2 regions of the Dyella marensis genome follow, and region 1 is predicted to be linked to the other one. Evidence: predicted binding sites of a transcription regulator. Region 1 holds the regulator's gene; the other holds the start of a gene.
What was found. Region 1 encodes sigma-54, which starts transcription at its own class of promoters, with help from an activator protein. Its sites were predicted from a motif close to TGGCACGNGCNTTGC; they were not measured.
Positions count from the first base shown of each region.

Region 2: ISN75_RS12700 (PilZ domain-containing protein) is a predicted target of sigma-54. The motif match lies at 1,822-1,836, and genes of this name have one in related genera.

Region 1 covers NZ_CP064029.1:3,977,262-3,980,669, reverse strand. Annotated here, with positions in the region: gene hprK (HPr(Ser) kinase/phosphatase) at 1-526, opposite strand, end outside; gene hpf (ribosome hibernation-promoting factor, HPF/YfiA family) at 681-1,007, opposite strand; gene ISN75_RS17455 (RNA polymerase factor sigma-54) at 1,153-2,613, opposite strand; gene lptB (LPS export ABC transporter ATP-binding protein) at 2,763-3,408, opposite strand, start outside.
Region 2 covers NZ_CP064029.1:2,955,983-2,959,390, forward strand. Annotated here, with positions in the region: gene ISN75_RS12695 (AMP-binding protein) at 1-1,199, shown strand, start outside; gene ISN75_RS12700 (PilZ domain-containing protein) at 1,316-1,684, opposite strand; gene ISN75_RS12705 (segregation/condensation protein A) at 2,512-3,408, shown strand, end outside.

The DNA.
Region 1 (3,408 bases):
GGTGGCCGCGGCTGATCAGTTCCAGCGCCAGCTCGCTCTTGCCGGAGCCGGATTCGCCGGTGATCAGCACGCCGATGGAGAACACCTCCAGGAACACGCCGTGCAGGGTGACCTTCGGCGCCAGCATGCGCGCCAGGTGGTACTGCATCCAGGTGAGCAGCTCGTGGCCGCGCTTGGAGCTGATCCACAGCGGGGTGTTGGTTTCCTCGGCCACCTCGCGCAGGTCGGGGGGAATGGCCTGGTCCTTGGTGACGATCATCGCCACCGGCTGGTAGGCGGCGATCTTGTTGATCGCTTCCCAGCGCTGGCGCGAATCCAGGGCGTCGAGGAAATTCAGCTCCTCGGTGCCGATGATCTGGATCTTGTTCGGATAGATGACGTTGAGATAGCCGATCAGCGAAGGACGCCGCGACGCGGTCACGCCGCGCTCGAGCACCCGCGATTCGCCGCGCATGCCGGCCACCCAGCGCAGGGCCATGCGCTCGTGCACGCCATCGTAGAGTTGTCGGGCGGTAAGCCGGTCCAAACCGAATCCTTTGCACCGCGTGATGCCCGGCAGGGGCCGGTGGCGATGGCGCACATTGTGCCAGTTCGGACGGTTTGGTGCGCCGCAAGACGGCACGGGCTGGGGCCGGGCTTGGGAGCGGCCCGCCCCGGCGGGCGGGGCGGGCCGGCGAGGTTCAGCCGTACTGGCGTTCCTCGCGCACTTCGCGCTGGTGCTTGTCGCACACCTTGTCGCGGTGCTTGCGCAACTGCGCCACCAGCTTGTCGAACATGTTGTCGATGGAGACGTACATGTCCGATTCGGTGGCTTCCGCGTGGAGCGGTGCGGCGCCGGGGACTTTGAGCGTGCCTTCGCAGCGTTGCTGCAGCTTGTCGACGGAGAGGACGACGCTCAATTCGAGGAGTCTGCTTTCGAGGCGGGTAAGTCGCTCACAGTGGCCGTTCACGCGTTCGCGAAGGGCCTGGGTGATCTCGATCTTCTGGCCGCTGAGCTGGACTTGCATGGTGCGCCTCCTCTGGTACTGCCGCATGACGCGGCGTGGGTCGATGCGCCGGTGCCGGATGGTCGCCGACACATCACAGTCATCTCTTGGTATGGGGACGCTTTCCATCCCGCCAAGTTCCCGTCCAGGCGCACTTGCGCGCCGGTCAACCTGCCCGCTGGCGCTCGCTGGAGCTGGGAATTCGCATGGCCTCCCGATATTTGGCGACCGTACGGCGCGCCACCTGGATGCCCTTGCGGTGCAGTTCCTCGGCGATGGCCTGGTCGGACAGGGGTTTGCGCGGGTCTTCCGCGTCGATCAGCTTGCGCAGCATGGCCTGGATGGCGGTGGCGGACGCGCTGCCGCCGTCTTCCGTGGACACGCCGCTGGAAAAGAAGTGCTTCAGCTCGAAGGTGCCCCGCGGCGTATGGATGTACTTGCGGGTGGTGACGCGGGAAATGGTGGACTCGTGCATGCCCACTTCCTCGGCCACCTCGCGCAGCACCAGCGGATGCATGGCCTCGGGGCCGTAGTCGAGGAAGGCGCTCTGCCGGCGTACGATGGCCTCGGCCACCTTGAGCAGGGTCTCGGCGCGCGATTCCAGGCTCTTGATCAGCCAGCGGGCCTCCTGCAGCTGGCCGCGCATCCAGCTGGCGTCTTCGCCGCGGGCCTGCGCGATGAGGTTGCAGTAATGCTGGTTCAGGCCCAGCCGCGGCTGGCAGTCGGGATTGAGGCTGACGCGCCAGCGGCCGCTGTCCTTGCGCGCGTAGACGTCGGGCGCGACGTATTCCACCGGGGTGACGTCGAGCGCGGCGCCGGGGCGCGGGTCCAGGCTGCGGATCAGCATGGCCGCGGCGTGGGTTTCCTCGTCGCTGGCGCGCAGTCGGCGCGACAGGCGGGCGATGTCGTTGCGCGCCAACAGCTCAAGCTCGCTGTCGACGATGCGCAGCGCCAGCTCGCGCTGAGGCAGGTCCGGATCGAACTGCTCCAGCTGCACGCGCAGGCAGTCGCGCAGGTCCAGGCTGGCCACGCCGGTGGGATCGAAGCGCTGCACCTGGCGGCGCACGGCGTCGACTTCCTCGACGGTGGCCTTGAGGTCGGCCGGCACCGCGGCGGTGACCGATTCCAGCGTCTCGCCCAGATAACCGTCCGCATTGAGCGCATCGATGATGATCGCGGCGATGGTGCGCTCGCGCAGGCTCATGTGGGTGAGATTGAGCTGCCACAGCAGGTGTTCCTGCAGGGTCTCCGGCGCGGCGTTCTGCGGTTCGAAGTGGTCCTCGTCGCCGCCGCTGCTGCGGCTGCCGCCGGCGGAGGAGAAGTCGATGGGTTCTTCGGCGTTGCCGCCGGATTCGCTCCAGTCGGCCGGCTCGTCGCCGCTGTCGCCGTCGTTGGCGGAGGTGGCGGCCTCGGTGGGAGCGTCGAAGGTGGCGGCCTCGCCATCGCCTTCGCTGTCGCCCTCGTTGGCGGCGTCCTCGGAGAACTCCAGCAGCGGGTTGCTCTCGGCGATCTGGCGCAGCTCGGCCTCCAGCTCCAGCTGCGACAGCTGCAGAAGGCGGATCGCCTGCTGCAATTGCGGCGTCAGGGTGAGCTGTTGATTGAGGCGAAACTGCAGTCCGGGTTTCATGCCACTGTTTTGAATGAGCCCAAAGGCTTGGATGAGCTTCGGGTCATCCTAACCCCTAGGGGGAGGAGCGGCCATAGGTTCCCGCCGATCCTCGCGTAGGCCGAATGGCTGAATGTGACGGCGCGCGCACCGCGGCCATCAGGAAAGCCTTACAGCCTGAATTCGCGGCCCAGATAGACCTCGCGTACTTTCTCGTCGGCCAGGATGTGCGCCGGCGTGCCGCGCGACAGCACTTCGCCGTCGTTGAGGATGTAGGCGCGGTCGCAGATGCCCAGCGTCTCACGTACGTTGTGATCGGTGATCAGCACGCCGATGCCGCGCTCCTTCAAGTGCCGCACGATGCGCTGGATCTCGCCCACCGAAATCGGGTCGACGCCGGCGAAGGGTTCGTCCAGCAGCATGTAGCGCGGCTCGGCGGCCAGCGCGCGGGCGATCTCCACGCGGCGGCGCTCGCCGCCGGAGAGGCTGATGCCGCGCTGGTCGGCGATGTGCGCGATCTTCAGCTCGTCGAGCAGGCTTTCCAGCTCGGTGGCGCGCTGCTTGGCGCCGAGGTTCTCGCGCAGCTCCAGCACGGCCATGATGTTGTCGGCCACGGTGAGGCGGCGGAACACCGACGGTTCCTGCGGCAGGTAGCCGATGCCCAGCTTGGCGCGCGCATGCATCGGCAGGCCGGTGATGTCGTACTTGTCGAGCTTGATGGTGCCGGCGTCGGCCTCGATCAGGCCCACCACCATGTAGAAGCAGGTGGTCTTGCCGGCGCCGTTGGGACCGAGCAAGCCCACCACCTCGCCTTCG
Region 2 (3,408 bases), 1.0 Mb from region 1:
TGATGAACCTGGTGGTCAAGTACGTCAAGAAGATGGTGCCCGACTACCACCTGCCGCAGGCCGTGCGCTTCCGCGACGCACTGGCGCAGGGCGCCGCGCATCCGGCGCCGAAGGTGGAGCTCACCCACGACGACCTGGCCTTCCTGCAGTACACCGGCGGCACCACCGGCGTGGCCAAGGGCGCCATGCTGTCGCACGGCAACATGGTGGCGAACATGCTGCAGGCGGGTGCCTGGATCGGCACCAACGCCAAGGAGGGCGAAGAGGTCATCATCACCGCCCTGCCGCTGTATCACATCTTTTCGCTCACGGCGAACGGCCTGGTGTTCACGCGCCTGGGCGGCCTGAACTGGCTGATCACCAATCCGCGCGACATGCCGGCCTTCGTCAAGGAACTGAAAAAGTCGCGTTTCACCGCGCTCACCGGCGTCAACACGCTGTTCAACGGCCTGCTCAACACGCCGGGCTTCGACCAGGTCGATTTCTCGCGCCTGCACCTGAGCCTGGGCGGCGGCATGGCCGTGCAGCGCGCCGTGGCCGAGCGCTGGAAGAAAGTCACCGGCGTGACCCTGGCCGAAGCCTACGGCCTGACCGAGACCTCGCCCGCGGCCTGCATCAATCCGCTGGACCTGAAGGACTACAACGCCTCGATCGGCCTGCCGATTCCTTCCACCGACGTGGCGATCTGGTCCGAGGAAGGCCAGCCGCTGCCGTTCGGCGAAGTGGGCGAGCTGATGGTGAAGGGCCCGCAGGTGATGCAGGGCTACTGGCAGCGCCCGGACGAGACCGCCAAGGTGCTCGGCGCCGACGGCTGGCTGCACACCGGCGACATCGCGCGCATGGACGAGAATGGCTACGTCTACATCGTCGATCGCAAGAAGGACATGATCCTGGTGTCCGGCTTCAACGTGTATCCGAACGAGGTCGAGGACATCGTCATGACCCACCCCGGCGTGGCCGAAGTGGCCGCGGTGGGCGTGCCGGACGAGCATTCCGGCGAAGTGGTGAAGCTGTTCGTGGTGCGCAAGGACCCGAACCTGACGGTGGAAGCGCTGAAGGAGTTCTGCCGCGCCAACCTCACCGGCTACAAGCGGCCCAAGCTGATCGAATTCCGCGATGCGCTGCCCAAGAGCAATGTGGGCAAGATCCTCCGCCGCGAACTGCGCGACGAGAAGAAGCCAGCCGCCTCGGCGGCCTGATGGATCAACTCATGAACCAGCGAGGAGCCTGTCCTCCCCAGGGAGTTCGGACAGGCTCCAGGCTGCCTCGCCCGCGCCGATCCACGCGGGATTCCGCCAGCGGCTGCCGCGACGAATCAATCGTCGTGCCACGTCTCCAGGATGTCGGCGTAGCCGCCCAGCAGATTCCATAGCGGAACCTGCTTGTCCTCCGGTATGCGCGTGTACGCGAAACCGATGTGCCGGTCCGAGATGCGCTTCACCTGGGCCTCCAGGTGGATGTGCAGGTCGTGGCCGAAAATCATGTCCAGCATCCAGCTCTGCCCTACTTCGCCCTGCCATCCCAGCGGGCGGCGCAGCAGCGCGCCGGTGGCCGAGATGTCTACCAGTTCCGTCGGCTGTGACTGGCTGCCGCGGCTCATCAGTACGGTCGTCTCGATGCGCATCCGCGCGGGGCGCAGCTGCTCCGGACCATCGTTATGGTGCTTGCCGCCGGCTTTGGTCATGCCTTTCCCTCCCATCCCCGCTGCCGTGCAGCGTCATCCAACTTATTCGCGGCAGGCACTAGTGCCCGTGAAATGGACCCCCGCCGCGCATGCGGCCTATCCCCGCGCCGATCAAACTGCCCTTACCGTGGCGTAAAGCAAGCGCCGTGCCACGTCGTAATATTCTGCCGGCGACGCGCCCGGAACCCACCGGCACGCGGGATTCGGCCATTTCCCGCCGTTTTGCGGGCGCCTTGAAGCTGTGTCGCTTCCATCGAGCGTTTCCATTGCATCGGCGCCGACGCCCAGGCCAGACGCGGCGGGTCACATGCTGCCCTTGCGACGTGGACGATCGAGCCCTTCCAAACCACGCATCCGCGGCATTCTGCCGATGCACCCGCACGCTTGGTAGGCCGTACGCATACTGGACTTGGCCGCATGCAGCCGTTAACCTTGATCGCACGTGGGTTACAGGGTGCGCCTGCCGTTCGAGCCAGACGCCGCCGGAGCACCCGCCCGACACCCAGCAGACCTCCTGTTCACGCCGTGGCGCAGTTCAACGCGCGGCCCGGCTTGCCGTTCGCCGTGGATTGCCTCCCGGTCCGGTTGCAGGAATTGTTCACGGCCAGCCTGACCGATGCCGCCGCAGGCGCGGTTTCATCATGCAAGGCCGTGACGGACGCCAGAGCGCCCGTGGTGATCGAGCCTCAAGGAGTTTCACGGGTGACCGCCGGATGGCCGCCGCCCGAGAGCGGGGGACAGCCTCAGCGAATGCCGGTGGAATCGAACGGTTCCGAACGTGTTGAACGCACTGCAAGCCGTCATGGGCGGCCCAACGACATGCATTGATGAGCACTGAGCCAGTCGAGCCTCAGCCGGTGGCAGCACCGCAGGACGCTTTCGCGTCGGTACCGCAACAGCAGGAAATGCCGCTGGCCATCGTGCGCGGCGAACCCGTGCTGCAGATGCCGCAGGACCTGTACATCCCGCCGGATGCGCTGGAAGTCATCCTGGAGGCGTTCGAAGGCCCGCTGGACCTGCTGCTGTACCTGATCCGCCGGCAGAACCTGGACATCCTGGACATCCCGATCGCCGAGATCACCCGGCAGTATCTGGAATACATCGACATGATGCGGGACATGCGGCTGGAGCTGGCCGCCGAATACCTGCTGATGGCCGCGATCCTGGCCGAGATCAAGTCGCGGCTGCTGCTGCCGCGGCCGCCGGTGGAAGAAGGCGTCGAGGAAGATCCGCGCGCCGAGCTGGTGCGCCGGCTGCAGGAATACGAGCGCTTCAAGCGCGCGGCGGAGGACATCGACGCCCTGCCCCGCGTCGAGCGCGACACGGTGGTGGTGCACGCCGACAGCGGCGAGCGCACCGTGATCAAGCTGCCGCCGCCGCTGGACCTGAAGGAACTGCTGCTGGCGCTGAAGGACGTGCTGCATCGCGCCGAGCTGTTCGGGCATCACGCCATCCGGCGCGAGGCGCTGAGCGTGCGCCAGCGCATGGGCGAGCTGCTGGGCAAGCTCGGCGACGCCAGCTTTCACCGCTTCGAGACACTGTTCGACCCCAGCGAAGGGCGGCTCGGCGTGGTGGTCACCTTCCTGGCCATGCTGGAACTGGCCAAGGAAATGCTGGTGGAAATCGTGCAGGAGGAGCCGCTGGCTCCGATCTATGTGAAGGCGAAGGTCACCCAGGCCGAGGAATCCGTCGAAGACGACACGCCCGCGCAGGCGTCCGCCGCC